DNA from 3 places in the Klebsiella sp. F11 genome. Region 1 is predicted to be linked to each of the others. Evidence: predicted binding sites of a transcription regulator. Region 1 holds the regulator's gene; each other region holds the start of a gene.
The links. The regulator PurR, encoded in region 1, represses purine synthesis genes. The targets are predictions, from matches to a motif close to CANGCAAACGTTTGCNTG.
Positions count from the first base shown of each region.

Region 2: the regulator PurR is predicted to act here: its motif matches at 5,179-5,196, upstream of cvpA (colicin V production protein).
Region 3: the regulator PurR is predicted to act here: its motif matches at 3,995-4,012, upstream of carA (glutamine-hydrolyzing carbamoyl-phosphate synthase small subunit).

Region 1 is NZ_CM160060.1:2,581,857-2,591,888, forward strand. Features, by position in the region: gene cfa (cyclopropane fatty acyl phospholipid synthase) at 1-207, opposite strand, end outside; gene punC (purine nucleoside transporter PunC) at 506-1,690, opposite strand; gene punR (DNA-binding transcriptional activator PunR) at 1,803-2,714, shown strand; gene purR (HTH-type transcriptional repressor PurR) at 2,732-3,757, opposite strand; gene cydH (cytochrome bd-I oxidase subunit CydH) at 4,052-4,141, shown strand; gene AC1M2H_RS12865 (MFS transporter) at 4,304-5,470, shown strand; gene sodB (superoxide dismutase [Fe]) at 5,510-6,091, opposite strand; gene AC1M2H_RS12875 (C40 family peptidase) at 6,211-7,095, opposite strand; gene AC1M2H_RS12880 (Grx4 family monothiol glutaredoxin) at 7,433-7,780, shown strand; gene rnt (ribonuclease T) at 7,833-8,480, opposite strand; gene gloA (lactoylglutathione lyase) at 8,587-8,994, opposite strand; gene AC1M2H_RS12895 (YncE family protein) at 9,194-10,032, opposite strand, start outside.
Region 2 is NZ_CM160060.1:1,641,410-1,651,441, reverse strand. Features, by position in the region: gene AC1M2H_RS08340 (histidine ABC transporter permease HisQ) at 1-205, opposite strand, end outside; gene hisJ (histidine ABC transporter substrate-binding protein HisJ) at 272-1,054, opposite strand; gene argT (lysine/arginine/ornithine ABC transporter substrate-binding protein ArgT) at 1,300-2,082, opposite strand; gene AC1M2H_RS08325 (hypothetical protein) at 2,104-2,292, shown strand; gene AC1M2H_RS08320 (UbiX family flavin prenyltransferase) at 2,373-2,942, opposite strand; gene purF (amidophosphoribosyltransferase) at 3,084-4,601, opposite strand; gene cvpA (colicin V production protein) at 4,635-5,123, opposite strand; gene dedD (cell division protein DedD) at 5,436-6,140, opposite strand; gene folC (bifunctional tetrahydrofolate synthase/dihydrofolate synthase) at 6,130-7,398, opposite strand; gene accD (acetyl-CoA carboxylase, carboxyltransferase subunit beta) at 7,529-8,443, opposite strand; gene AC1M2H_RS08290 (DedA family protein) at 8,644-9,303, opposite strand; gene truA (tRNA pseudouridine(38-40) synthase TruA) at 9,452-10,032, opposite strand, start outside.
Region 3 is NZ_CM160060.1:4,706,409-4,716,440, reverse strand. Features, by position in the region: gene rihC (ribonucleoside hydrolase RihC) at 1-759, shown strand, start outside; gene AC1M2H_RS23165 (LysR family transcriptional regulator) at 765-1,667, opposite strand; gene AC1M2H_RS23160 (alanyl-tRNA editing protein) at 1,760-2,389, shown strand; partial or broken gene AC1M2H_RS23155 (substrate-binding domain-containing protein) at 2,425-2,616, shown strand; gene dapB (4-hydroxy-tetrahydrodipicolinate reductase) at 2,824-3,645, shown strand; gene carA (glutamine-hydrolyzing carbamoyl-phosphate synthase small subunit) at 4,104-5,252, shown strand; gene carB (carbamoyl-phosphate synthase large subunit) at 5,269-8,493, shown strand; gene AC1M2H_RS23135 (YgdI/YgdR family lipoprotein) at 8,662-8,895, shown strand; gene AC1M2H_RS23130 (NanQ anomerase/TabA/YiaL family protein) at 8,950-9,417, opposite strand; gene AC1M2H_RS23125 (gluconokinase) at 9,414-9,944, opposite strand; gene idnO (gluconate 5-dehydrogenase) at 9,959-10,032, opposite strand, start outside.

The DNA of each region.
Region 1 (10,032 bases):
GCAGTCCCACCAGCCGTCCATATAGCTTTCACCTAACCCCAAAGAACCTTCCTGCAGCACGCGCTTAAAAAAGAGGGGGTTTTTTATCCGTAAATCGGAGGGAGCGGGGCCATTAATTTCAATACCCGCACGACCAAGTAACTCAGCTGTAATTCGGTACCAGTCATCATTTGGTACACTTACTTCTTCTATACACGATGAACTCATAGCTTCTCCATCACGCCCAAGTGATCAGAACCTTAAAACAGCGTAGACGCTTTTTTTGGCATTGTGAGAAATCTCACGGAATAATCCGTGAAGCTGCTATCCGACGTAGAACAGAGGAAGGGAGATAACCCTTGCCGAAAGGCCTTCCATGGTGAAACGGGAAGCATCCTGCCCCCGTTAATATCGATAAACTGTCTATTTATGTGACACGCGATCCAGTATAGGCCCCTATTTTAAGGCTTTCAATAAAAAGATATTAGCAGGCTAATTACTGGATCTTAACACCACTGAAACCATTTTATGCATGCGCCGACTCGGCGCTCAGCCGGGTGGTGCGCAGCTGCATCACATATCCCAGCCCGGCCAGCACGATGGAGGCCAGCATCACGCTGGTGGTGGTGAGCAGCGGCGTGGCAATCAGCGTGGAGACCAGCAGGCTGGTCAGGAAGCACAGTCCGAGCTGCAGGGTATTCTGCAGCGCGGCGGCGCGTCCCGTCGCCTGAGGGAACGGGCGCAGCGCCTGGGCAACGACAATCGGGTAAATGGCGCCGTTAACGATAGCCATCACGCAGAAGGGGACCATCAGCGCGACGATGGAGGCATTCTGCTGCAGACCAGCCAGCCAGGTGGCGGCAACGCTGAGCGCAAAAACCACCAGCAGCCACGGCAGCAGCTGCTGCCCCTGCCATTTTTGCAGCGCCGCCCGGCAGCCGTATCCGCCGATTAAAAAGGCGATAGTCTGCGGCACGTAGCTCAGGCCGATGGCGGTTGGCCCGTAGCCCATGTCATGTAGAATAAACGGCGATCCGGTCAGCCAGGCGAAAAAGCTGGCGGAGCAGGCGGCATAAATCAGCACGTTGCCGCTATACTCGCGCGAGCGCAGCAGCGCCAGGAAGGTCAGCTTTTTCTGCGTATCGCTCCCGGGCCGGCGCACCGGCTTGAGGCGTAAGGCGGGCAGCATCAGCAGCAGGGCGATGGCGAACAGGGTCGCGAAAATAGCCTGCCAGTCGAAATGGGCGAGCAGCCAGCTGCCGAGCAGCGGCGCCAGAGCCGGCGACAGGCCCACCAGCGGCATGATGGTGGCGAATATGCGGTTGGTACGCTGGGCGGGATAATAGTCGGTGACCATCGCCTGCCAGGTGACCGCCGCCGCGCAGACGCCGATGGCCTGCACAAACCGCAGCGCCAGCATCAGATTCGCGTCCCGTACCCACAGCATGCCAAGGCAGCCGACGGCGAAGATCGCCAGGCCGCTGAGCAGTACCGGCCTGCGCCCGTAGCGATCGGATACCGGACCCCAGAACAGCTGGCCAACGGCGAAACCGGCGAGAAACACGCTGAGGCTGGCGCTGACCGAGGCCGCCGAAGTATTCAGATCCTGCTGGATAGCCGAAAACGCCGGCAGATACATATCGGTTGCGAGGAAGCCCAGCACGCTGAGGCCCGCTAACCAAACTAAAAATCCTTTCCCGGGTTGTTGCATAAAGTTCTCTTTCTTCTGATACAGGTAAGATGTCGCAGAGTGTAGGGAGTGCATTCTGGCTTGTGAAACGCTAATATTTGTTACATGCGTTCAAAAATTTTGCAGGCAGAATATGTGGTCCGAATACTCCCTTGAAGTGGTTGATGCGGTTGCCCGCAACGGCAGCTTTAGCGCTGCGGCTCAGGAGCTGCATCGTGTCCCTTCTGCGGTCAGCTACACCGTGCGTCAGCTCGAAGAGTGGCTGGCGGTTCCGCTCTTCGAACGACGTCATCGCGACGTCGAACTCACCCCGGCCGGGGTGTGGTTTTTACAGGAAGGGCGTTCTGTTATCAAAAAAATGCAGATCACCCGCCGCCAGTGCCAGCAGATCGCCAACGGCTGGCGCGGGCAGCTCTCGATTGCGGTTGACGATATCGTCAAGCCGGCGCGTATGCGGCAGATGATTGTCGATTTTTATCGTCACTTTCCGGACGTCGAGCTGATTGTCTTCCAGGAGGTGTTTAACGGCGTCTGGGACGCGCTGGCCGACGGCCGCGTGGAGCTGGCTATCGGCGCGACCCGCTCGATTCCGGTCGGCGGACGCTACGCCTTTCGCGACATGGGCATGCTGAGCTGGCACTGCGTGGTGGCCAGCCACCATCCGCTGGCAAAAATGAGCGGTCCGCTGAGCGATGATACGTTGCGCAACTGGCCGTCGCTGGTCAGGGAGGATACCTCCCGCTCGCTGCCGAAGCGCACGACGTGGCTGCTGGATAATCAGAAGAGGGTGGTGGTGCCGGACTGGGACGCCTCGACAACCTGCCTGTCGGCCGGGCTGTGCATCGGCATGGTGCCGTCGCACTTCGCCCGCCCGCGGATCGATAGCGGCGAATGGACGGCGCTGGAGCTGGAAAATCCGTTCCCGGACGCCGCCTGCTGTCTGACCTGGCAGCAGAGCGATATCTCGCCGGCACTCTCCTGGCTGCTGGACTATCTTGGCGACAGCGAAACGTTAAATCGGGAGTGGCTGCGGGCGCCGGAATAGGCGGCGCCCCGCCGGGATTAGCGGCGGTAGTCGACGAACGGGCCGTCGATCACCGAGCGGCGCTCGACCAGGCGCGGGTGAACTTCGATAGACTGCGACTCCTCGCGCTTGTTAACGATGCGGTCCATCAGCATATTGAATGCGGCTTCGCCGAGAGAGTCCTTTGGCTGATGAATGGTGGTCAGCGCCGGGCTAAAGTAGCGGGCGTTGCGCACGTTGTCATAGCCAATCAGCGAAATATCCTGCGGCACGCGCAGGCCCATTTCGTCGGCTGCGCAAATCGCCCCCATCGCCATGATATCGCCGCCGCAGAAGATGGCGGTCGGGCGGTGCGGCTGGCTGATGATCTGCTGCATGGCGCGGTAGCCGGACTCAGGCTCGAAGTCGCCCTGAACCACCCAGCTTTCCGGGACGCGAATCTGCGCTTCTTCCATCGCTTTCATAAAACCGGCCAGGCGACCGGCGCCGGTGTTGCGCTCCAGCGGACCCGGGATCACGCCGATTTCACGGTGGCCGCGTTCGACAAGATAGCGGCCGGCCATGTAACCGCCTTCAAAGGCGTTATCGATCACCGAATCGGTAAAGTCGGCCTTGGACTCGCCCCAGTCCATCACCACCATCGGGATGTTGCGGTACTCTTCGAGCATGGAGAGCACCGACTGCGGATATTCGGAGCACATGACCAGCAGACCGTCGACGCGCTTTTGCGCCATCATCGACAGGTAGGCCTGCTGTTTTTCCGGATCGTTCCACGCGTTGCCCAGAATCAGGGTGTAGCCCTTCTGGAAGCAGCTTTTCTCGACGGACTCGATAATCTCGGCAAAATAGGCCGCTTCGCTGCTGGTGGCCAGCAGGCCGATCGATTTGGTGTGATTAACCTTCAGGCTGCGCGCCACCGCACTCGGAGAGTAGTGCAGCTCTTTGATGGCGGCCCATACCGCGTTGCGCGTCTCTTCAGCCACAAAACGGGTTTTGTTAATTACATGTGACACTGTTGTAGTGGAAACGTTTGCGCGCTTCGCTACATCTTTAATTGTTGCCATTACTTCTCTCTCCAGACCTTGACCTGATCGTCTGATTATCGATACGTAACCGTTTGCCTATACACACCCTGAGCGCAATGTTCAACATTGCATCACGTCGGGAAACGACACAGAACGACAGGAAGGGGTCAATGGCCGATACGCTTTCAAATTAGCGTGGGATTTTGTCCGATCTTGCGGCAAAGGGGAAGAGTAAAAACGTGCATCGCCCTAAATCTCAGAAGATTTTTATGCAATACTGTGCAAAAATGAGCAGGCTCACTTTTCTTGTGGGGATAATCAGGGGGAAAATTGATGGATACAGATTTAAAGTTTTCGCTGACCACGACGATTATTGTTCTGGGGCTGATCGTGGCCGCAGCGCTGACCGCCGTACTGCACTAATTCTTGCGGGGGAGAGGCTCCTTTCCCCCATTCCCACGCATTATTATCAAATTCGCAAAAATCTTTTGCCATTTCGTTTACTTTTGTTTTTCTGTGATTGATGTCATGCTTTTGCCTTCTGATGAGATACCGTCGCTGAGGACGGTTTGCTGGAGTCATTGCATGAAAATCAACTTTCCCCTGTTAGCGCTGGCCGTTGGGGCGTTTGGTATCGGTACGACCGAATTTTCCCCGATGGGATTGCTACCGGTGATCGCGAAAGGCGTGGATGTATCCATTCCCGCCGCGGGGATGCTGATTAGCGCCTACGCCATCGGCGTGATGGTCGGAGCGCCGCTGATGACGCTGCTGCTGTCGCATCGCGCGCGCCGCAGCGCGCTAATTTTCCTGATGGCTATTTTTACCCTTGGCAACGTCCTCTCTTCAATGGCGCCGGATTACACCACGCTGCTGCTCTCGCGCATTATCACCAGCCTGAACCACGGCGCCTTCTTCGGCCTCGGCTCGGTGGTGGCCGCGAGCGTGGTGCCTAAGCACAAGCAGGCCAGCGCGGTGGCAACCATGTTTATGGGTCTGACCATCGCCAATATTGGCGGCGTCCCGGCGGCGACCTGGCTGGGTGAAACCATCGGCTGGCGCATGTCCTTCCTCGCCACGGCGGGTCTTGGCCTGGTGGCGATGGCCGGCCTGTGGTTCTCGCTGCCGAAAGGCAGCGCAGGGGAGCGGCCGAATGTGAAGGAAGAGCTGGCGGTATTGATGCGGCCGCAGGTGCTTTCCGCGCTGCTGACCACCGTGCTCGGGGCCGGGGCGATGTTCACTCTCTATACCTATATTTCGCCGGTGCTGCATACCATTACCCACGCTTCGCCGCTGTTCGTCACCGCGATGCTGGTGCTGATTGGCGTCGGCTTCTCTCTGGGCAACTACCTTGGCGGAAAATTTGCCGACCGCTCGGTTTCCGGCACGCTGAAGGGATTTTTACTGCTGCTGATGGTTATCATGCTGGCGATCCCGCTGCTGGCGCAGTCGCAGATTGGCGCGGCCATCAGCATGGTAGTGTGGGGCGCGGCGACGTTCGCCGTGGTGCCGCCGCTGCAGATGCGCGTGATGCGCGTGGCTCATGAAGCGCCGGGGCTCTCTTCTTCGGTGAATATCGGGGCGTTTAACCTCGGCAATGCGCTGGGCGCGGCGGCCGGCGGGGCGGTAATTTCCGGCGGCCTGGGCTACGCATTTGTTCCGGTGATGGGCGCGATCATCGCCGGGGTGGCGCTGATGCTGGTGCTGTTCAGCAGTCGTTCGCGGCCGGAAGAGGCCTTAGCCAGCAGCTAGTTGTTACCGCAGAAGGGGAAACCCTTCTGCGGTACCGTTTTATGCCGCCAGATTAGCCGCGACAAACTTCCAGTTTACCAGCGCCCAGAAGTGCTCCAGATAGTTCGGACGGGCGTTACGGTAGTCAATGTAATAAGCATGTTCCCAGACATCCACGGTCAGCAGCGGCGTAGCGCTGCCGGTGAGCGGCGTACCGGCGTTGCTGGTCGAGACAATCGCCATACTGCCGTCGCCATTTTTGACCAGCCACGTCCAGCCGGCGCCGAAGTTTTTTGCCGCCGCATCGGTGAACTGCGCTTTAAAATCGGCGAAGCTACCGAAGGCTTTGGCGATAGCTGCCGCCAGTTCGCCTTCCGGCTCGCCGCCGGCGTTCGGCGCGAGACAGTTCCAGTAGAAGGTGTGGTTCCAGACCTGGGCGGCGTTGTTAAAGACGCCGCCTTCGGAAGAACGAACGATCTCTTCTAAAGACAGATCTGCAAAAGCGGTGCCCTTGATCAGGTTGTTGAGGTTGGTGACGTAGGCCTGGTGATGCTTACCGTAATGGTATTCCAGAGTTTCAGCGGAAATGTGCGGCGCCAGGGCGTCTTTTGCATATGGTAATGCAGGTAATTCGAACGACATTGCTACTCTCCTTATTATATTAATGCGTGCAATAACCACATCATGCACAGGGAGATAGTAGCAAATTAAAAGATGTGGCAAAAGAGAGAGTTAACCTGCCGCAGGCGCGGCAGGGGGCGCTAGCGGATGGTTTTAGGCGTCATCACGCGGCGGGCGCCAACGTAGTGGCGAACCCAGTAATCTTCGCTTAACGAGGTAATCTGAATATCGCGTCCGGTACGCGGCGACTGGATAAATTTGCCGTTACCAACGTACACGCCGACGTGATCCGCCGTGCCGCGGCCGCGGGTGCGGAAGAAGACCAGATCGCCGCTCTGCAGCTCGCCGCGGTCGACCGGGCGGGCATCGCGCAGGTGGTACATCTCGTTCGCCGTGCGCGGGATATGAATTTTCACCAGGTCTTTATAGGCGTAATAGACCAGCCCGCTGCAGTCAAAGCCGGTGCGCGGCGAGGTGCCGCCCCAGCGATAGGGCTTACCAATTTGGTCCATCAGCTTCGACATCGCGGTGCTTTGCGCTTTTTGCACCCGCACCTTATGCGCATCGGCAAGCGTCAGCGGCACTTCTTCTTCGGCAACCGGCTTGCAGCGCTTTTTGTAGCCTTTACGTACGACGCACTTCTGCTTCACGCTGGCCATCGCCCGCGTCGGCTCGATACTGGCAGTAGCCGAGGTCGCGCACTGCTTTTTATAGCCTTTGCGCAACACGCACTTTTTGGTTCCGCCGGCGGCCTGACGGTTTAAGGCCGTTTGGCTGGAGGCGGTGGTGCGGGTAGGGTGTTTGGCGCGGGAGGAGGTTGATGCTTTCTTGCTGGAGGTTTTGGCGCTGGATTTTGTTTTCTGACCGGAGGCTTTTTTCTTGCGTTCGCTGGAGCCCTTTACCTGATGCGCTTTTGACGCGGCGGAGGCGTGCGTATGCCCTGAAGCATGCGCCAGCGGTGTAAATGAGATAGATGTAAACAGTAATGCGCAGAGCGAAATCGCGATTTTGTTTAGCCGCGCCACCGAGCACTCCCCTGATTAATTACAGACATGTACACATGCCTGACCATGAATGACAAAACCCAACGATTCTAATGCATAAAAACCCTGAAAGTTAATACTCTTTTGTATCTAAAACGTCGTTTGATTAACAATTGCAAAAAAATATGCCAGACATTGACCGCCTTGTACAGAAAGTGCGCGGCAGGACGGCGCGCTGGCTGATGAAGTAATATTTTTAAGGCAACTTCAGTCTACAGAAGATAAAATAGAGTGAGTGAACAAAATGTTATTATCCGACCTGCGTTCAGGACGCTACAATGACAAATTACTGCCGTATAGAAGTTAAGGAAGCATGACAATGAGCACGACTGTAGAAAAAATCGAACGTCAAATCGCTGAAAACCCGATCCTGCTGTACATGAAAGGATCGCCGAAACTGCCAAGCTGCGGCTTTTCCGCTCAGACCGTGCAGGCGCTCTCCGCGTGCGGCGAACGCTTTGCCTACGTTGATATCCTGCAGAATCCGGACATCCGCGCGGAGCTGCCGAAGTATGCAAACTGGCCAACCTTCCCGCAGCTGTGGGTTGACGGCGAGCTGGTTGGCGGTTGCGACATCGTGATTGAAATGTATCAGCGCGGTGAACTCCAGCAGCTGATCAAAGAAACGGCGGCGAAGTACAAGGCCGACGAGCCGAAAGCAGAGTAATTCTGCTGCCAGCAAAAAAGCGACTTCATCGGAAGTCGCTTTTTTTTGTCTCTTATTCCGCCTCTGGCTGCGGTAGCGGCCAGCCGCCAAGACGCTTCCAGCGGTTGACTATCTCGCAGAACAGCCTGGCAGTCTGGTCGGTATCATACAGCGCGGAGTGCGCCTTGCTGCCATCAAACTCCATACCGGCGGCAAGACAGGCTTTCGAGAGCACGGTTTGACCGAGCGCCAGCCCGCTCAGGGCGGCGGTATCAAAGGTGACGAACGGGTGGAACGGATTGCGTTTCAGCCCGGCGCGCTCGGCGGCGGCCATGGTAAAGCTGAGATCGAAAGTGGCGTTGTGCGCCACCATAATGGCGCGATTGCAATCGCTATCCTTCATCCCCTTGCGGACCATTTTGAAAATCGCGTGCAGCGCGTCGTACTCGCTCACCGCGCCGCGTTCAGGGTCATTAGGGTTAATACCGTTAAAGGCCAGCGCTTCGGGCTGCAGGTTCGCACCCTCGAAAGGTTCAACATGAAAATGCAGCGTTTCGTCCGGCATCAACCAGCCCTGCTGATCCATTTTCAAGGTAATGGCGGCGATCTCAAGCAGGGCGTCGGTTTTGGCATTGAACCCGGCGGTTTCTACATCGATAACCACCGGATAAAAACCGCGAAAACGGTCGCACAGACCATTAAGTTGAACGTTCTCGGACATCAGATTCTCTTTACTGGAAAAAAGTAGCGCGCATTATGGCAAATTTTGCCGCGCCTTGCAGCAGTCAGGGGATAAAACAGCGGGCGCCGACGGGCGCCCGCTGCCGTTAGTGGCCGAGGCCTTTTCCGGCGTCTTTCTCTTCGATCAGTTCGATTTTGTAGCCGTCCGGATCTTCAACGAAGGCGATAACCGTGGTGCCGCCTTTAACCGGACCGGCTTCGCGAGTGACGTTACCGCCGTTCTGGCGAATACGCTCGCAGGCTTCTGCCGCATTATCCACGCTCAGGGCGATATGGCCGTAGGCGCTGCCGAGATCGTATTTGTCTACGCCCCAGTTGTAGGTCAGCTCGATAACCGCGGTATCGCTCTCCTCGCCGTAGCCAACGAAGGCCAGCGAGTATTTATATTCGGTGTTTTCGCTGGTACGCAGCAGCTTCATGCCGAGCACGTTGGTGTAAAACTCGATAGAACGCTGCAGATCGCCAACGCGCAGCATGGTGTGAAGTAAGCGCATGTTTGTATACTCCTGTTTTACAACGGCCTGTTGGTCGCCGTATTTGAAAATGGCCAGAATGGCATCAGAAACGGACAAGGCGTTTCCGGCACCGGAGCACTATAGCGTAAAAAGGCGGCCTTTTCAGGCCGCCCATACAATCAGAGGCATCGCGCGCTAAAAATGCATTGCCGCCTGGCCCCGACCGCGCGCCGGTCGGCTATGATTTGCGCAAATCGATGCGCAGGATACGTTCCTTCGCACCCTCCACAAAGACATCCGGGTCCCAGTCGCGGTTGAAGCCTTCCTTTATACCGACGAACAGGGTATCTCCGTCCGCCGATAGCGCCATCTGATTTGGATAGATCGGCGTGCGGAATTCACGGGTCACCGCATAGGTGGTAGCATCGACAACGCTGAGGGTGCCGCTGGTGAAATTGCTGACGTAGAGCTCGTTATATTTCGGATTGTACTTTACCGCGTTGGCTCCGGCGCCGGTGCGCACGTAGCCCAACTGCCTGCCGTCGCGCAGATCGAAAATATAGAGCCCGTCGTGGGGGCCGCTGCGGTCGTCATGGTCGAAGGCCACGACAAAGATCCTGCCGGAGTCGGAGTCCACCGCCAGATTTTGCGCGCTGGGCAGCCGCGGCTGCGTATTCTGCAGGGGAATGGTGCGCAGCACCTGCTGCTTTTTCGCGTCGATCTCGTTGATATAATCCCGGCCGCCAACGTAGATTTTCTGCGTTTTTTCATCGAGCGTCAGCCCATAGGCCGTACCCTTATAAGCCTCTTTGACCTCGCCTTTTAGCGCCAGCGTCGTGCCGTCGAGCATCAGCAGCTTGTGCTGCGGCTGCGTACCCTGCGCCGTCTTCAGCATATTGCTGTAGCTCACGAACAGCGTATTGGCATCCGGGCTGTAGACCATATGACGCAGGTGCTCGAAGCGTGAGTCAGCGGTGTTCGGCGTTTTAAAGCTGAGCCGGTCGCTGGTTTTGGTCAGCTTGCCGGTGGCGGTATCCAGCATGCTTATCCGCAGCGAGGCCGACTGGGTATGACCGA
Region 2 (10,032 bases), 940 kb from region 1:
AAATCAGCAGCATCAGCACCAGATCCGGTACGCCACGAATTAAGGTGGTGTACCCTTCAAATACCAGCGCCAGCGGTCGATTGCTCGATAGCTTGGCGCCGGCGCCGGCCAGACCAATCAGGACCGCCAGCACAACCGAACTAAGGGCCAGCTCCAGCGTGACAAGAGCGCCCTGCAATATTACCTGTGAAAACCCGTACAGCATGCTGTCTGCCCTGTCTATCATCGACCACCGCGCGCGAAAATACGCGCGGTGGCGTACGCGTGATGGTTAGTCGCCGTACACGTTAAAATCGAAATATTTTTTCGCCAGCTTGTCGTAGGTGCCATCTTTGCGCATTTCCGCGAAGGCTTTATTCAGCGCTTCACGCAGCTCGTTGTCCTCTTTGCGCAGCCCCATGCCGGTGCCGACGCCAAACAGCTTCTCGTCCTTAATGGACGGGCCGCCGAACTGATAATCTTTTCCTACCGGCTGCTTGAGGAAGCCTTCGCTAGCGGCCACTTCATCCTGGAACGCGGCGTCAATACGCCCGGCGGTCAGGTCGGAATAGATATTGTCCTGCCCCTGATAGGAGACAATCTCAATCCCTTTTGGCGCCCAGTGTTCGTTACCGTACGTTTCCTGGGTTGTGCCCTGCAGCACGCCGATACGCTTGCCTTTCAGGCGGCTGAGATCCGGCGTGATATCGCTGCCCTTTTTCACCACCAGGCGGGAGTCGGCGGCATACAGTTTGTAGGTGAAGGCAATTTCCTGCTGGCGTTTTTCAGTAATAGAAAGCGAAGACATAATCGCATCGATTTTCTTCGCTTTTAAAGATGGGATCAGCGCATCCAGCGGGTTCTCAACGAAGGTACATTGCGTATTGATGCGCTTACACAGCTCTTTGGCCAGATCGATGTCAAAACCAATCAACTCACCCTGCGCATTTTTCGATTCAAACGGGGCATAAGTGGGATCTGTACCAATACGAACCTTTTGCGGAACTGCTGCGAATACCGTGGAAACGCTGGAAAGGGCCAGCGCTAAAGAAAGAGACAACGCCAGTTTTTTCATAACTATCCTCAACAAACTGTCATTCTAATGGGTTTATTAGAAGTACTTACGCCAGTTATCGTGCCACTTTTCTCCCCGATAAGGCAAAACATTCTGCGCCAGGGAGCAAATTTTTTCGCATCAGAAACGCTTAACTATGCAATTATTGCACCAAAATGAGACCGCGAGACGACCGATGCACCAATAAGGGGCATCGGTAGCCATGACAAATCTAAAAGGCCCGGTATCCCGGGCCAGTCGTGCGCTTAGTCACCGTAAACGTTAAAGTCGAAGTACTTCTTCGCCATCTTGTCGTAGGTACCGTCTTTACGCATTTCACCCAACGCTTTGTCGAAGGCGGCTTTCAGCTCGCCGTCCGTCTTGCGCAGGCCAATGCCGGTGCCATCGCCGAAGAACTGTTTGTCTTTTACGGAAGGACCAGCAAAGGCGAAATCTTTGCCGGCAGGCTGTTTGAGGAACCCTTCGCTGGCGGCCACTTCATCCTGCAGCGCGGCGTCGAGGCGACCGGCGGCGAGGTCAGAGTAAATCAGGTCCTGGTTCTGGTAGGCCACGACGTCAACGCCTTTACTGCGCCAGCGTTCGTTGCCGTAAGACTCCTGAGTGGAGCCCTGCAGCACGCCGACGTGTTTGCCTTTCAGCGACTCCAGCGTCGGCTGGATGGTGGAGCCTTTCGGCGCAATCAGGCGGGAATCTGCGGCATAAAGTTTGTCAGAGAAGGCAATCTCCTGCTGACGCTTTTCGGTAATCGATAATGAAGAGATGATGGCGTCAATTTTCTTCGCCTTCAACGACGGGATCAGTGAATCAAAGTCACTGCCAACCCAGGTACATTTTACCTTGATACGCGAACAGAGTTCGTTACCCAAATCGATGTCAAAGCCGACGAAATCACCTTTGGCATCCTTCGAGGAGAACGGCGCGTAGGTGGCATCGGTGCCGATGCGGATGCTTTGCGGCAGCGCTGCAAAGACGCTGGAAGCACTGCTAATTCCCATAATTAAAGAGAGGGCCAGAATCGTCTTCTTCATACAATACCCTTAAGTGTCGTGATGTTGTTATGCGGTGCATTGTTAGTTGTGTGTAGTACCGACGTATCCTGCAGTTTTTGTGCCATTTTCTCAGTGCGTGCCGGAAACAGCGTTAAATTTGTTAATATAAAGTTGCAGAATTGTCTTGAAAGGGAAGATACCAGCATTAACGGAGAAACCGCAGCGTCGAAGCGCAAAAAAACAAATTAAATGTTGAGGATTTGATCGGGGCGACAAAATTGCACCATCGGGGCGCAAAGAATCATAAAGCGCACTATTTTAGCGCGCGCCTATGCCCCCTGCCAGCGGGCGAACAGGTCCTGCGGCAGAGTAATATCGAACTGATCGATCACGCGATTGACCGTCTGGTTGATAACGTCGTCCAGGGTTTGCGGACGATGGTAGAAGGCCGGAACCGGCGGCATGATAACCGCGCCCATTTCCGCCGCCTGGACCAGCAGACGCAGGTGCCCGAGGTGGAACGGCGTTTCGCGCACGCAGAGCACCAGCGGACGACGCTCCTTCAGCACCACGTCCGCCGCCCGGGTCATCAGGCTATCGGTGTAGCTATGAACAATACCTGAAAGCGTTTTCACCGAGCAGGGCAATATCGCCATCCCGTCCGTTTTAAACGAGCCGGAAGAGATGCTGGCGGCGATATCGCGGGCATCGTGGACCACGTCAGCCAGCCCCTGAACTTCACGCAGCGCGTAGTCGGTTTCCAGGGCCAGAGTCTGCCGCGCTGCCGGGCTCATGATCAGATGGGTTTCAACATCCGCGACATCGCGCAATACCTGGAGCAGCCGCACGCCGTAAACGGCACCGCTGGCGCCAGAAATTCCAATGATAAGTCGTTTCACGATGATTGCCCCTTGTGCCTGGTGTCGCAGACTTTGCCGGATTATAGCACCGGACGCAAGCCCGGCGGCCAGCGAACCGGGTTGCGGAAAACAAAAAGCCCGCCGTCTGCAGACCGCGGGCTTTGGCTACAAAGGCGTGGCTTAGCCTTCGTTGTGCATCTCTAAGTTTTCCACTTCGTTCTGACGCTGCACCGCTTTGGCGTCGTCGTTACGCAGGGAGTCGAGATAATCAAGGTACCGCTGATCGACATCCTTAGTGACGTACACGCCGTTAAATACCGAACATTCAAACTGCTGAATATCCGGGTTCTCAGCGCGTACGGCGTCGATCAGATCGTTCAGATCCTGGAAGATTAAGCCGTCGGCGCCGATGATCTGCCGAATTTCGTCCACTTCACGACCGTGGGCAATCAGCTCGGTGGCCGTCGGCATATCGATGCCGTAGACGTTCGGGAAGCGAATCTCCGGCGCCGCGGAGGCCAGATAGACCTTCTTCGCACCCGCTTCACGCGCCATCTCGATAATCTGCTCCGAGGTGGTGCCGCGGACGATGGAGTCATCGACCAGCAGGACGTTTTTATCGCGGAACTCGGCGCGGTTGGCGTTGAGCTTACGGCGTACTGATTTACGGCGCAGCTGCTGGCCCGGCATGATAAATGTACGGCCGACGTAGCGGTTTTTGACGAAGCCCTGACGGTAAGGCTTATCGAGAATACGGGCAATTTCCAGAGCGATGTCGCAGGAGGTTTCCGGAATCGGGATGACCACGTCAATGTCCAGATCTTCCCACTCGCGGGCAATCTTCTCGCCCAGCTTGGTCCCCATATTCACGCGCGCGCTGTAGACGGAGATCTTATCGATGAAGGAGTCCGGACGGGCAAAGTAGACGTACTCAAACAGGCACGGGTTGCTCACCGGGTTCTCCGCGCACTGGCGGGTAAATAGCTGGCCTTTTTCGGTGATGTACACCGCTTCTCCCGGCGCAACGTCGCGCAGGAACTCGAAGCCCAGCGTATCCAGCGCCACGCTTTCGGAAGCCACCATGTACTCAGTGCGGCCGTCACCGACGTCGCGCTTGCCCAGCACCAGCGGGCGAATACCGTTCGGGTCGCGAAACGCAACCATACCGTGGCCGATAATCATCGCCACGCAGGCGTAGGCGCCGCGAATCTGCCGATTGGTCGCCGCAATTGCCGCAAAGATATTGTCGGCTTCCAGCGGGTAATGGCGGAAGTTATCCAGCTCGCTGGCGAAAATATTGAGCAGAATTTCAGAATCGGAGGTGGTGTTGATGTGGCGGCGTTTCTCTTCAAACAGCTTTTTACGCAGCTCGTGAGCGTTGGTCAGGTTACCGTTATGCGCCAACGTAATGCCATACGGCGAGTTAACGTAGAAAGGCTGAGCCTCGGAGGCGCTGGAGCTGCCGGCCGTTGGGTAACGGACGTGGCCGATCCCCATGTTGCCCTGCATACGCTGCATGTGGCGAGCCTCAAAAATATCGCTCACCATCCCGTTTGCCTTACGCAAGCGGAAGCAATTATTTGCATCAATGGTGATGATGCCTGCGGCATCCTGGCCACGATGCTGAAGCACCGTTAACGCGTCATAAATCGACTGGTTTACCGGCATAACACCGGCGATACCGACAATACCGCACATACGTCTTTTCCTCGTTCAGCTACGTCCCAACGCTTATGCTTTGGGCAAGAAACTTGACGAGCTCTGCAGATAGTCAAAAAACCATCTGATAACGAAACTGAGCTGCGGGATAAGCTCCGACTTTTGCCAGTCTTCACTCTTCGCCATACCGGTAAAACTATCGAGAAAGAACAGGATCGCCGAGACAATCAGCACGCCGCGAAGGGCGCCAAAACAGATCCCTAACACCCTGTCGGTACCCGACAGGCCCGTTTTCTCTACCAGTGCGCTAATCACGTAGTTAACGATAGCGCCGACGATAAGCGTTGCGATAAACAGTATCGCGATAGCAATCCCATTGCGGACCATTTCGTCTTCAAAGCCCGTGAACCAGACAGCCAGGTAAGTGTAGTAATGACTGGCAACAAAGAAAGCACATCCCCAGGTTACCAGCGATAACGCTTCACGAACAAAGCCGCGGATCAGGCTTACCAGACAGGAAAAACCAATCACCGCAATAATGGCGTAATCAATCCAGACCATATGCATCCTACGATTTTACGCCCTGTCGTCCGGTTCGGGGCGCATTCTAACAGAAAAAGAAAACGTTTGCGTAGGGATTTCCGTGCCCTACAGAAATAAAAATGGCGCTGAAAAAACATTCAACGCCATTCTGCCTTTTGCCTCTGCAGGGCCCGTCAGGTAAGGGATTCAGCCCCTCACTCGCTGACGGTGAGCGGGTTAGCGGGCCCGACGACTCGCTCACCCGATCGCGCCTGACTGCACAAGAGCAATCGCCTCCTGACCCGGCATCTGCATCGGCGTTCTGCAACGCTATCAGGCTGAATAGCAAGGCTAGTTTGGACTATATCCCATTACCACGCCGCTCAGACCTGACAGCTGCTTCAGATCGCCAAGCTGGCCTTTCAGCTTATCTTTCGAGGCATCAGGGCCAACCAGAATGCGGGTGATTTTCCCCTGCACCGGCGTCGAAGGCGACGTGTAAACCTTGAACCCGGAGGCGCGCAGCTTACCAACGATTTCGTTGACCTTGTCCGCATTCTTCAGCGCGCCCAGCTGCACCACGTAGGCTCTGCCGGTTGGCGCAGGAATTTCCGCAGGCTTCGGCGCCGGCGTCTGGGCGGCGGTCTGCTGCTGCGGCGGCTGCGGCTTATCGACCGGCTTAGGCTGCGGCTGCGGTTGCGGCTTCGGCTGAACCTGAGGTTTTGGCTGCGGCTTGGGCGCGACAACCGGCTCCTGAACATCATCGAAGCTGTTACTGTTTACCGGGATGCGCGACGGATCCAACGACGGCGCCGCCGCATTCCCGGCCCTCACCTCTTCCGCCGCCCCTTCCGGAGGCTGGGCAGGCAGGGCCTGAGTTGCCGCCGGCAGCATGTCAGGCTCATCGCGATCGCCCGGTTTCGGCACCAGCGGGATCGCCGCAAACTCATCCTGATAGTGTTTTTTCTGACCGTCAAGCAGCCCCGGAAGGATAATGACCCCCAGCGCCACCAGCACAATCGTCCCGACTAAACGGTTCTGAAACTTACTCGCCACCGATTCTCCCCGCGTCTATTTCTTCCATTACGTGCGCCACGGTGTGGAATGAACCGCACACCAGCACCGTATCTTCCGGTCCGGCATCGGCCATGGCCGCATGCCATGCTTGAGCGACGTCCGCGTAGGCTCTCCCCGTACGCAAATGCTCCAGCAGCTGTTCCGCCGTTGCCCCGCGCGGCCCTTCCAGCGGCGCGCAGTACCAGCAATCAACTTCCGCCATCAGGTTTGCCAGCGTACCGGCAATATCCTTATCATGCAGCATACCAATAACCGCCAGCACGCGCCCCGTTTTCGGCAGGCTTTTGAGACGCCCGGCCAGATACGCCGCCGCGTGCGGATTATGGGCAACGTCGAGGATCACCCGCGGCTCCTCGCCAATTATCTGGAAACGCCCGGGCAGCATCGCCTGCTTAATGCCGTCGCGGATCGCCCGTTCGCTCACCATCAGCCCGCTGGCGCGCAGGGCGGCCAGCGCCGTAGCCGCATTCGGCATCGGCACCTGAGGCAGCGGCAGCCCGGCCAGCGTCCCCTGCTCGTCGCTGAAATCCCACGCCTGCTCGCCGACAGCATAGCGCCAGTCAAGGTCACGACGCCGCAGCAGCGCGCCCTTTTCCGCCGCAACGTCGGCAATGGTAGAAGGCATATCCGGTTCCCCGACGATAGCCGGCCGGCCTGAGCGGAAAATACCGGCCTTTTCGCGGCCGATGCTTTCGCGATCCGGCCCCAGCCAGTCGGTATGATCGAGCGCGATGCTGGTCACCACCGCCACGTCGGCATCAACGATATTTGTCGCATCAAGGCGGCCGCCAAGCCCCACCTCAAGGATAACGACATCCAGCTGCGCCTGCTTAAACAGCCACAGCGCCGAGAGCGTACCGAACTCAAAATAGCTCAGGGATATTTCGCCGCGCGCGGCTTCGATTTCGGCGAAAGAGGCGGTATGCGCCGCTTCCGGCAGCTCCTCTCCCTGCACGCGAACGCGTTCGGTATAACGCACCAGATGCGGTGAACTGTAGACGCCGACCCGATAGCCCGCCGCCATCAGCACCGACTCCAGGGTACGGCAGGTGGTCCCCTTACCGTTGGTTCCCGCCACCGTAAATACGAACGGTGCGGGTTTCACAACCGCCATCCGCCCGGCAACTTCGTTCACGCGCGTCAGCCCGAGATCGATAGTTTTGCTGTGCAGATGCTCCAGATAAGAAAGCCACGTAGCCAGGGGCGACGTGGCCTGAGGAATAGGTTCTTTTTCCATGATGTCCGCAAGCGTTAACGGTAAATACGCTCATCCTTCAGCGTGCCGCGATGCGGTCAGATCAGGATGATGTCGCGTAGCTATTCGAATATAAAAAAGGGCAGCACCGTCAGGCCTGCCCTCTGCACTATCAGGCCTCTGGTTCCTGATCCGGTACCGGCGGCACCGCGTCGCCTTCGAGCGACACTTCCGGGCACGGCGTCGGAAGATTCATCAGCTTCGCCAGAATGCTGGCCAGCTTCAGGCGCATTTCAGGGCGACGGACGATCATGTCGATCGCCCCTTTTTCAATCAGGAACTCGCTGCGCTGGAATCCCGGCGGCAGCTTTTCGCGAACGGTTTGTTCGATAACGCGAGGGCCGGCAAAGCCGATCAGCGCCTTCGGCTCCGCGATGTTGAGATCGCCGAGCATCGCAAAGCTCGCCGATACCCCGCCCATCGTCGGGTCGGTCAGCACGGAGATATAGGGTAAACCGCGCTCCTGCATTTTCGCCAGCGCGGCGGACGTTTTCGCCATCTGCATTAGCGACATCAGCGCTTCCTGCATGCGCGCGCCGCCGGACGCTGAGAAGCAAACCAGAGGGCAGCCATCTTCCAGCGCCTGCTCAACGGCACGAACGAAGCGCGCGCCCACCACCGATCCCATTGAACCGCCCATAAAGGAGAATTCAAAAGCCGCGGCGACAACCGGCATGTCGTACAGCGTGCCCTTCATGACCACCAGCGCGTCTTTCTCACCGGTCTCTTTTTGCGCCGACGCCAGGCGGTCTTTGTATTTTTTCGAATCGCGGAACTTCAGCACATCTTTCGGCTCGAGCTCGCTTCCCAGCTCCACAAGGGAACCTTCGTCCAACAGGCTATGCAGGCGATTACGCGCCGACATACGCATATGGTGATCGCACTTAGGGCAAACCTCCAGGTTGCGCTCCAGCTCTGCGCGGTACAATACCTGGCCGCAGCTGTCGCACTTGGTCCATACACCCTCAGGAATGCTTGCCTTGCGGGTGGGAGTGATATTGCTTTTAATTCGTTCAATCCAGCTCATTGATAACCTTTCTGCCTGAACCTGGTCGATGCCAGTTTTGTCGTAAGGGGCGCATAATGCCATTTTTGACCCTTACAGACCATGAATGTTGCACATTAAATCATAACATCCCGTCACATGGGATAAAAAAGTGGTCGTACCGCTCACACTTCACTCTGCGGGCGACGGCGTTCCGCCCGCAGTCGATTAGGCTACTGAAATTATTTTGACTGCTTCGCCGCCGCGCGCTTGTGGCGAATGATTTCAATCACTCCCGGCAGCACGGAGAGGAGAATAATGGCGACAATCAGCAGCTTCAGGTTTTCCTGGACGATCGGTAAATCGCCAAACAGATAGCCTGCATAGGTGAACAGCATCACCCACAGCAGCGCGCCAACCACGTTATAGGCCGCAAAATGACGATAGGACATATGGCCCATTCCCGCCACAAATGGCGCAAAGGTTCTGACAATCGGCACGAAGCGGGCAAGGATAATGGTTTTGCCGCCGTGACGCTCGTAGAACGCGTGGGTCTTGTCCAGATAGCTGCGGCGGAAGATTTTAGAATCAGGGTTACTGAAAAGCTTTTCACCGAACAGCCGCCCGATGGTGTAGTTCAGCGCATCGCCGACAATCGCCGCGATCACCATCAGCACCACCATCAGATGCACGTTCAGATCGTTAGTCGGCAGCGCTGACAGCGCGCCGGCAACGAACAGCAGCGAATCTCCCGGCAGGAACGGCGTAACCACCAGACCCGTCTCGCAAAACAGAATCAAAAACAGGATGGCATAAACCCAGATACCGTACTCGGCAACCAGCTCGGCCAGGTGTACATCTATATGCAGGATGAAATCAATTAAAAAGCGAATCAGGTCCATACCGTTTTAGTCCTTAATAGCAATACGTAAAACCCTTCACGGCGCATTCAGGCGGCCGAACGGTAGCTCCCGGAGCGCGCGCAAAGCGGCGAGTCCGGGAAAACCAGCGCGGCCGACAAAGCGGCGGCTGAAGGATGAGGCGTATACGTCAGTCCGCCAAAAACAGCGGACCCATCGGCATCACCGGCAGATCGAAATGGGCCGGATAATCAACCGACACCAGATACAATCCCTCAGCTTTTGCCGTCGCGGCGGCTAGCGTCCTGTCTTTTGCCGCCAGAAGTTCTGCAATCCAGCTCTCCGGCTGGTTACCGGCCCCTACTTCCATCAGGCTGCCGACAATATTCCTTACCATATGATGTACAAAGGCGTTTGCTTTGATATCGACCACCACATATGGGCCGTAGCGCGTGACGCGAATATGGCTAATATTGCGCCACGGCGTGCGCGACTGGCACTGCACCGCCCGGAACGAGGTAAAATCATTCTCGCCCAGCAGGCACTGCGCCGCGCGCTGCATCCGCTCGGCGTCCAGAGGCTGATGATAATGGGTCACCCCCTGGCTTAACACCGCCGGGCGCAGCCGATGATTATAGATAACGTAGCGGTAGCGGCGCGCCGTGGCGCTAAAGCGCGCGTGGAACGCTTCCGGCACATGTTTAACCCAGCGCACGGCAATGTCACCAGGCAAATTCGCATTCACGCCCAGCGTCCAGGCCGCGTCTTTAC
Region 3 (10,032 bases), 2.1 Mb from region 1:
CTGCATTTCTGGAACGCCGACGTTCCGCTGGCTCAGGGCGCCTCGATGCCCCTGCTACGCCCGCTGCGCGATGCGGCCTCCGTCCACGGCGAATCGGGAATGGAAGGATATGATTTCGTCGAGCATGACGGTCAGCCGCTGCAGAAGCCGGCGTTTCAGGCCATTCGCGATGCGCTGATGCACGCCCCGCAGCCGATGACGCTGGTGGCCATTGGCCCGCTGACCAATATTGCGCTGCTGCTGACGCAGTATCCGGAGTGCCGCTTTAACATTCGCCGGCTGGTGATTATGGGCGGCTCCGCCGGGCGCGGTAACTTTACCCCTAACGCCGAGTTCAATATCGCCATCGACCCGGAAGCGGCGGCGAAGGTGTTTCAGAGCGGGCTGGAGATCGTGATGTGCGGGCTGGATGTCACTAATCAGGCCATGCTGGCGCCGGGGTACCTCGCTACGCTACCGACGCTAAACAGGACCGGGAAAATGCTCCACGCGCTGTTCAGCCACTACCGCAGCGGCAGTATGGAGAGCGGGCTGCGCATGCACGACCTGTGCGCCATCGCCTGGCTGGTTCGCCCCGAGCTGTTTACCCTGAAATCGTGCTTTGTGGCGGTGGAAACCCAGGGCGCCTGGACGGCGGGCACCACGGTCGTAGATATCGAAGGCCGGCTTGGCCAGCCGGCGAACGCCAGCGTGGCGCTGGATCTGGACGTGGCGGGCTTCCAGCGCTGGGTGGCTGAAGTCCTGGCGCTGGCGCCGTAGGCCGCCTAGCGGCGGTAAATTTTCTCGCTCAGATAGTCGATCATGGCCCGCATCCTGGCGGGCATATGCTTATTTCCCGCCCACAGCAGCCACAGCTGGCCAGAGTAGCTGCTGATAAACTCCCATTCCGGCAGAACCTGCACAATCTCCCCGCGCTCCAGCGCTTCGCGGGCGGTGAACAGCGGCAGGCTGCCAATGCCTAAATTCTGCTTCACCGCATCCAGCCGCACGGCTGTGTGGTTGGCGGCGTAGCGTCCGCGGGTCTGAACGGTTTCGGTTTTCCCTTCACGACGAAATTTCCAGCGCGCATCGGCGGGCGTTTCACCGAGGCTGATACAGCTATGGGCGCGCAGATCCTGCGGATTTTGCGGCGCGCCGTGCTGCTGTAAATAGCGCGGGGTGGCGCAGATCACGTGGCCGATCGGCATTAGCGGCTTACCGTGCAGCCCCGGCGAAGGAGAATGGGTGATGCGCAGCGCCAGGTCGATGCCATCATCAATCAGATCCAGATAGCGATCTTCGAGACGCAGACAGACATCAACCTGCGGAAAGCGGGTCAGAAACTCCGTCATCAGCGGATGGATAACAAACCGCCCGACGGCCTTCGGCACGCTGAGCGTCAGCTTACCCTGCGCCACCTGCTGGGCGCTGCCGCCAGCATCCATCGCCAGCCGCGCGGCTTCCAGCATCTCCAGCGCATGGGCGTAAACCGTCTTGCCGGCATCGCTCAGGCGGAGTTTGCGCGTGGAACGATGCAGCAGCTTGCTGCCCATCTCCCGTTCAAGGCGCGAGACGCTGCGGCTGACCGCCGAGGGCGTGGTACCCGCAAGCCGGGCGACCGCGGAAAAGCTGCCCTGGTCGACGATCTGCACGAAGAGGGCCAAATCGGGAAGTAAGTTTAAGTTCATTTGTGCTCTTTAAGCAAAGGTGCATTGATGGATGGCGGGATTATCGCTACGCGCATTATCAATATACTGTGCGCAAAGAGAGGAGAACAACCATGACCGAACGTCTTTATTACACCAGCGATGCCACCGAAGGGCGCGCGCGGGTGGTGAGCTGCTTGGCGCAGGCCGATGGCCGCTACGCAATCGAGCTGGACCGGACGCTATTTCATCCGCAGGGCGGCGGGCAGCCGGCGGATCGCGGCTGGATAGCGGAGATCGCCGTTGAAGGGGTGACGGCGTTTGGCGACAGTATTCTGCACCTTGTCCCGCAGCCGCTGGCCCCGGGGGAGGTGACGATCCGGATTGACGCCGACGTGCGGCGAGAGCACGCCCGCCTGCACTCCGCCGGCCACCTGATTGGTCTGGCAGGAGAGCAGTGCGGCTGGCAGCCGACGAAGGCCCACCACTGGCCCGGTGAGGGGCGGATTACCTTCACTTCAGACGCTAACGCGGCCCTGCCGGAGGCCGGCGCGCTGCAGGCAAAAGTTGCCGGCTGGCAGGCGGAAAACCTGGCGCGTCATATCTCCGTGAGCGACGGGCTGCGCCGGGTGGGGTTTGGTTCGCTGCCCGCCTATCCCTGCGGCGGAACCCACGTTGCCAGGCTCGCTGAGCTGGGGGAGGTGGTGATAACTCAGGTGAAAATGAAAAAGGGCCAACTGATCGTGAGCTACACGCTGGCGTGAAGGCGCGTTAGCTGTGATATGGGCTACAAAGTGGCGTGCTGGTCCAGCCGGCGCTGACCACCATATCGGTGGCGGCGAAAGAGATCGGCCGTAAAGCGGGGGAGCTGCTGTATAGCCGTATTCAGGGTAATGATGAGCCGCCGAAACGGATTATCCTGCCGCCGGCGCTGGTCATCCGTGAATCATGCGGATTTCGCCAGGAAGAGTCAGCGATATCAGGCCGTTAGCGGCGCATTTCGTGCGCTATCTGCCGGCGAAGCGGCGCTTTCGCGCAATGATATCTCTCCTTTACACGATGACAAGCATATAGTTTTTACTGATATCGACCGCGGTTTGTCATAAATTTCTAATTATCGGCGTTTTTGAGTAGCGGCCCGTCGATGGGCTGGTTACTCTGAAAACAATTTACGTAAAGTTAACAAAAGAGAATAGCTATGCATGATGCACAAATCCGCGTGGCCATCGCCGGCGCGGGCGGCCGGATGGGACGCCAGTTAATCCAGGCGGTACAGCAGATGGACGGCGTGGCGCTTGGCGCGGCGCTGGAGCGCGATGGCTCCTCCCTGATCGGCAGCGACGCCGGCGAACTGGCGGGCGCAGGTAACATGGGCGTCACGGTGCAAAGCAGTCTGACGGCGGTGAAAGATAATTTTGACGTGCTGATCGATTTCACCCGCCCGGAAGGGACGCTGAACCATCTCGCGTTCTGCCGCGAGCACGGGAAAGGGATGGTGATCGGCACCACCGGCTTTGACGATGCGGGAAAAGAGGCCATTCGCGACGCGGCGCAGGAGATTGCAATCGTCTTCGCGGCCAATTTCAGCGTCGGTGTCAACGTCCTGCTCAAGCTGCTGGAAAAGGCGGCGAAGGTGATGGGCGACTACACTGATATTGAAATTATTGAAGCGCACCATCGGCATAAAGTGGATGCCCCGTCGGGCACCGCCCTGGCGATGGGCGAGGCGATTGCCGGCGCGCTGAACAAAGATCTGAAAGATTGCGCGGTCTACAGCCGAGAAGGCTATACCGGCGAACGCGTGCCGGGGACGATCGGCTTTGCCACGGTGCGCGCGGGGGATATCGTCGGCGAACATACGGCGATGTTCGCCGATATTGGCGAGCGTATTGAGATCAGTCATAAAGCGTCAAGCCGGATGACCTTTGCCAACGGCGCGGTTCGCTCGGCATTATGGCTGAAAGGCAAGAAAAGTGGACTTTTCGATATGCGTGATGTCCTGGAACTGAACGCTTTATAAGGTTTATTACCCATCGTGATGTGGTTGTGGAATTCAATAAGTGATTGATTGCAGAGGGCAATGCTTTATTGCCCTTTTTATTTTTATCGTATTTTCATTTCATATTCATTAAGATTGCTATAATCTTCTCTTATCCTGTCTCATTCTGTTATTTTTATGTAAATTTTGACCATCCGGTCTACTTTTTTGCACTCATGAGTCATTCTTTACAGTCCAGGCGCTGCGCAAGCGTTTTCTAAGGCTAGTTTGTTGATCTTTTTAGCGGCTAAGGCGGAGCTAATGGATAAGTTGCGTAAAATGATATTAAAAATATGCGCTTTAAGTTGACTTTTCCCCGACATCTCTCCAGAATGCCGCCGTTTGCCAGAAATCCATAGGTAAGCAAATTTGCATTGATTCATGCTACGTGGATGCATTAATATGCAAATAAAGTGAGTGAATATTCTCTGGAGGGTGTTTTGATTAAGTCAGCGCTATTGGTTCTGGAAGACGGAACCCAGTTTCACGGTCGGGCCATCGGGGCAACGGGCACGGCGGTTGGGGAAGTCGTTTTCAATACTTCAATGACCGGTTATCAAGAAATCCTCACTGATCCTTCCTATTCTCGCCAAATCGTCACTCTTACTTATCCCCATATCGGTAACGTCGGCACCAACGCCGCCGATGAAGAGTCTTCTCAGGTACATGCTCAGGGTCTGGTTATTCGCGACCTGCCGCTGATTGCCAGCAACTTCCGCAATACCGAAGATCTCTCTTCTTACCTCAAGCGCCATAACATCGTGGCAATTGCCGATATCGATACCCGTAAGCTGACTCGCCTGCTGCGTGAAAAAGGCGCGCAGAACGGCTGCATCATCGTTGGCGATAACCTCGACGCGCAGCTGGCGCTGGAAAAAGCGAAAGCGTTCCCGGGGCTGAATGGCATGGACCTGGCAAAAGAAGTCACGACTTCAGAGACCTACAGCTGGACGCAGGGCAGTTGGACTCTGGCGGGCGACCTGCCGGAAGCGAAGGCGGAAAGCGAGCTGCCGTTCCACGTGGTGGCCTATGATTTCGGCGCGAAGCGCAACATCCTGCGCATGCTGGTGGACCGCGGCTGCCGCCTGACGGTGGTGCCGGCAAAAACCCCCGCCGAAGAGGTGCTGAAGATGAATCCGGACGGCATCTTCCTCTCTAACGGCCCGGGCGACCCGGCGCCGTGCGACTATGCGATTGAGGCCATTGAGAAATTCCTCACCACCGATATTCCGGTATTCGGCATCTGCCTCGGCCATCAGCTGCTGGCGCTGGCGAGCGGAGCGAAGACCGTGAAGATGAAGTTCGGCCACCACGGCGGCAACCACCCGGTTAAAGATATTGATAATAACGTGGTGATGATTACCGCGCAGAACCACGGTTTTGCGGTAGACGAAGCCTCCATGCCGGCTAACCTGCGGGTGACCCACAAGTCCCTGTTCGACGGCACGCTGCAGGGCATTCACCGCACCGATAAGCCGGCTTTCAGCTTCCAGGGGCACCCGGAAGCGAGCCCAGGCCCGCACGATGCCGCGCCGTTGTTCGACCATTTCATCGAGTTAATTGAGCAGTACCGCCAGTCCGCGAAATAATCAGGAGAAAAAAGCCATGCCAAAACGTACAGACATAAAAAGCATCCTGATTCTTGGCGCTGGCCCGATCGTTATCGGCCAGGCTTGTGAATTTGACTACTCTGGAGCTCAGGCCTGTAAAGCCCTGCGCGAAGAGGGTTACCGCGTCATTCTGGTGAACTCGAACCCGGCCACCATCATGACAGACCCGGAAATGGCCGATGCGACCTATATTGAGCCGATCCACTGGGAAGTGGTACGCAAAATCATCGAAAAAGAGCGTCCGGACGCAGTACTGCCGACCATGGGCGGCCAGACCGCGCTGAACTGCGCGCTGGAGCTGGAACGTCAGGGCGTGCTGGAAGAGTTTGGCGTCACCATGATTGGCGCCACCGCCGACGCGATTGATAAAGCGGAAGACCGCCGTCGCTTCGACGTGGCGATGAAGAAAATCGGCCTCGACACCGCCCGTTCCGGTATCGCGCACACCATGGAAGAAGCGCTGGCGGTTGCCGCTGACGTCGGCTATCCGTGCATCATCCGTCCCTCCTTTACCATGGGCGGCACCGGCGGCGGTATCGCCTATAACCGCGAAGAGTTTGAAGAAATTTGTACCCGCGGCCTGGATCTCTCTCCGACCAACGAACTGCTGATCGATGAATCGCTGATCGGCTGGAAAGAGTACGAGATGGAAGTGGTGCGCGATAAGAACGACAACTGCATCATCGTCTGCTCCATCGAAAACTTCGATGCCATGGGCATCCATACCGGCGACTCCATCACCGTGGCTCCGGCGCAAACCCTGACCGATAAAGAGTACCAGGTGATGCGTAACGCCTCGATGGCGGTGCTGCGCGAAATCGGCGTCGAAACCGGCGGTTCCAACGTTCAGTTCTCGGTGAACCCGAAAGACGGTCGCCTGATTGTTATCGAAATGAACCCGCGCGTATCGCGCTCGTCGGCGCTGGCCTCGAAGGCGACCGGCTTCCCGATTGCCAAAGTGGCGGCGAAGCTGGCGGTGGGCTACACCCTTGACGAGTTGATGAACGACATTACCGGCGGCCGTACCCCGGCCTCGTTCGAGCCCTCTATCGACTACGTTGTCACCAAGATCCCGCGCTTCAACTTCGAGAAGTTCGTCGGCGCCAACGACCGCCTGACCACGCAGATGAAATCGGTCGGCGAAGTGATGGCGATTGGCCGCACCCAGCAGGAGTCCTTGCAGAAAGCGCTGCGCGGCCTGGAAGTGGGCGCCACCGGCTTTGACCCGAAAGTGAGCCTCGACGATCCGGAAGCGCTGACCAAAATTCGCCGCGAGCTGAAAGACGCGGGCGCCGAGCGTATCTGGTACATCGCCGACGCCTTCCGCGCCGGCCTGTCCGTTGACGGCGTCTTCAACCTGACCAACATCGACCGCTGGTTCCTGGTGCAGATTGAAGAGCTGGTGCGCCTGGAAGATAAAGTGGTAGAGACCGGCATCAACGGCCTTGACGCTGACTTCCTGCGGACGCTGAAGCGTAAAGGCTTTGCCGACGCGCGCCTGGCTAAGCTGGCGGGCGTTCGCGAAGCGGAGATCCGCAAGCTGCGCGACCAGTACAACCTGCACCCGGTCTACAAGCGTGTGGATACCTGCGCGGCGGAGTTCGCCACCGACACCGCCTATATGTACTCCACCTATGAAGACGAGTGTGAAGCGAACCCGTCGGTTGACCGCGATAAAATTATGGTCCTTGGCGGCGGCCCGAACCGTATCGGCCAGGGTATCGAATTCGACTACTGCTGCGTGCACGCCTCGCTGGCTCTGCGCGAAGATGGTTACGAAACCATTATGGTTAACTGTAACCCGGAAACCGTCTCCACCGACTACGACACCTCCGACCGCCTGTACTTTGAGCCGGTCACCCTCGAAGACGTGCTGGAAATCGTGCGAATCGAGAAGCCGAAGGGCGTGATCGTCCAGTACGGCGGCCAGACTCCGCTAAAGCTGGCGCGCGCGCTGGAATCGGCCGGCGTGCCGGTTATCGGCACCAGCCCGGACGCGATTGACCGCGCGGAAGACCGCGAGCGTTTCCAGCAGGCGGTTGACCGTCTGAAGCTGAAACAGCCGGCGAACGCCACCGTGACGGCTATCGAGCAGGCGGTCGAGAAAGCGAAAGAGATTGGCTACCCGCTGGTGGTACGTCCGTCCTACGTTCTCGGCGGCCGGGCGATGGAAATCGTCTATGACGAAGCCGACCTGCGCCGCTACTTCCAGACCGCGGTAAGCGTCTCTAACGACGCGCCGGTGCTGCTGGACCGCTTCCTTGACGATGCGGTAGAAGTCGACGTTGACGCCATCTGCGACGGCGAAATGGTGCTGATTGGCGGCATTATGGAGCACATCGAGCAGGCCGGCGTTCACTCCGGCGACTCCGCGTGCTCTCTGCCGGCCTACACCCTGAGCCAGGAGATCCAGAACGTGATGCGCGAGCAGGTGCAGAAGCTGGCCTTCGAACTGCAGGTGCGCGGCCTGATGAACGTCCAGTTCGCGGTCAAAAACAACGAAGTGTATCTAATTGAAGTCAACCCGCGTGCCGCGCGTACCGTACCCTTTGTCTCCAAAGCCACCGGCGTTCCGCTGGCGAAAGTGGCGGCACGCGTGATGGCTGGCCAGACGCTGGCGCAGCAGGGCGTCACCAAAGAGATTATCCCGCCGTACTACTCGGTGAAAGAGGTGGTGCTGCCGTTCAACAAGTTCCCGGGCGTCGACCCGCTGTTAGGGCCGGAAATGCGCTCTACCGGGGAAGTGATGGGCGTTGGCCGCACTTTCGCGGAAGCCTTCGCCAAGGCGCAGCTGGGCAGTAACTCGACGATGAAAAAACAGGGCCGCGCGCTGCTCTCCGTGCGCGAAGGCGACAAAGAGCGCGTGGTGGACCTCGCGGCGAAGCTGCTGAAGTTCGGCTTCGAGCTGGATGCCACCCACGGGACCGCGATTGTCCTCGGCGAAGCCGGGATCAACCCGCGTCTGGTGAACAAGGTGCATGAAGGTCGTCCGCACATTCAGGACCGCATCAAGAATGGCGAATACACCTACATCATCAACACCACCGAAGGCCGCCAGGCGATTGAAGACTCCAAGCTGATTCGCCGCAGCGCCCTGCAGTACAAGGTGCACTACGACACCACCCTGAACGGCGGCTTCGCCACGGCGATGGCGCTGAACGCCAACGCCGTTGAGAAGGTAACCTCGGTTCAGGAAATGCACGCGCAAATCAAAAAATAAGCCGTTCCGGCGCTGCCGGCTGCGCAACAAAACGGGCTGACGTTATCGTCGACCCGTTTTTTTATATTGGTCATCTTCGGAGAGTTCTGCTTTTAACTGCCTCCCTGCTCGGGCTAACTATAATTAGCACGATAAGCATATTCATTGACGGAAAAACAGGAGGATACAATGCGGAACAAAATTCTGGTGGCATCCGCACTGGCAGCGACGGCAGCGTTATTTGTGGCGGGGTGCTCGTCAAATCAGTCGCTGAAAACCACCGATGGCAGGACCATCGTGACCGACGGCAAACCGCAGGTGGATAGCGATACCGGCATGGTCTCTTACAAAAATGCCGCAACCGGCCGCACCGAGCAGATCAATCGCGATCAGGTGAAATCGATGGACGAGCTGGATAACTAAGCGTTATCCATGGCCCCGCGAGGGTGAGTGCGGGGCCGGTTATCGCTACCGGATTTAAAGCAGGGCGTGGTCTATTTTGACGATAATTTTACGCAGCGGCGCGCCGGCATCCAGGGCGCCCATTGGCCGGTGAAGCTCGCCGGGAAACAGAATCGCCAGCTCCTCAGGATGTAAGTGAATCAGCGTTTCGCTGCTAATTTCGCTGCAAAAGCCAATATCGTGAGCCTCTTTAAACGGCCCGTCCGGGGTGATGGTCAGCCCTTTATTTCCCGCCCCAATAATCTCCGTCCCCGCCAGCACGATATGAATATCGATGTACTGACGATGGTACTCCGGGCGCTGCTCCGCCAGCGGGCGCGTCTGGCCTTCGACGACGGTGAAAAACAGGTTGTCGCCGTCGACCGTATATTTCCCCGGCGGCAGGGAGTGCGGATCCTGCTGAGCGACGGCCTGCAGCGCCCGGCGAATCACCGACGGATAGAACGTATTTTTTGCCGCGGCGGTTAAGGTATCAATAATCATGCCGGCATTCCCTGTAGTGATTGATGCTCTAGTAAATGTAATGACTGCGCCACGATGCTGGCGACGTCGGGGGCAATATCAACGGCTACAATATCGCCTTCGCTGGCGTCCGGCGCCTCCAGGGCGGCAAACTGGCTGCGCAGCAGCGCCTCCGGCATAAAATGCCCCTTACGCTGCTGCATCCGCTGCAGAATGCATTCGTACTCGCCGGTCAGCCACAGAAAGCGCAGATTGCCGCTGCCCTCGCGCAGCCGATCGCGGTAGCGCCGCTTCAGCGCCGAGCACACCAGCACGCCCGATTCATTCTTCTGCTCAAGGCTAAAAATCACGTCCGCGATCCGCTCCAGCCACGGCCCGCGGTCTTCGTCATTGAGCGGCTGGCTGGCGGCCATTTTAACGATGTTCTGCCGCGGGTGGAGATCGTCGCCATCGATAAATTTCGCGCCGAGCGCCCGGGCTAACGCCTGGCCGACGGTGGTCTTGCCGGTGCCTGAGACACCCATCAAAATAATGCATTGCCCTGCCATAATGCGCTCCTTAATTACACCGCAACCAGCATGCCGCCGTCGACGAACAGCAGGTGGCCGTTGACGAAATCCGAGGCTTTAGACGACA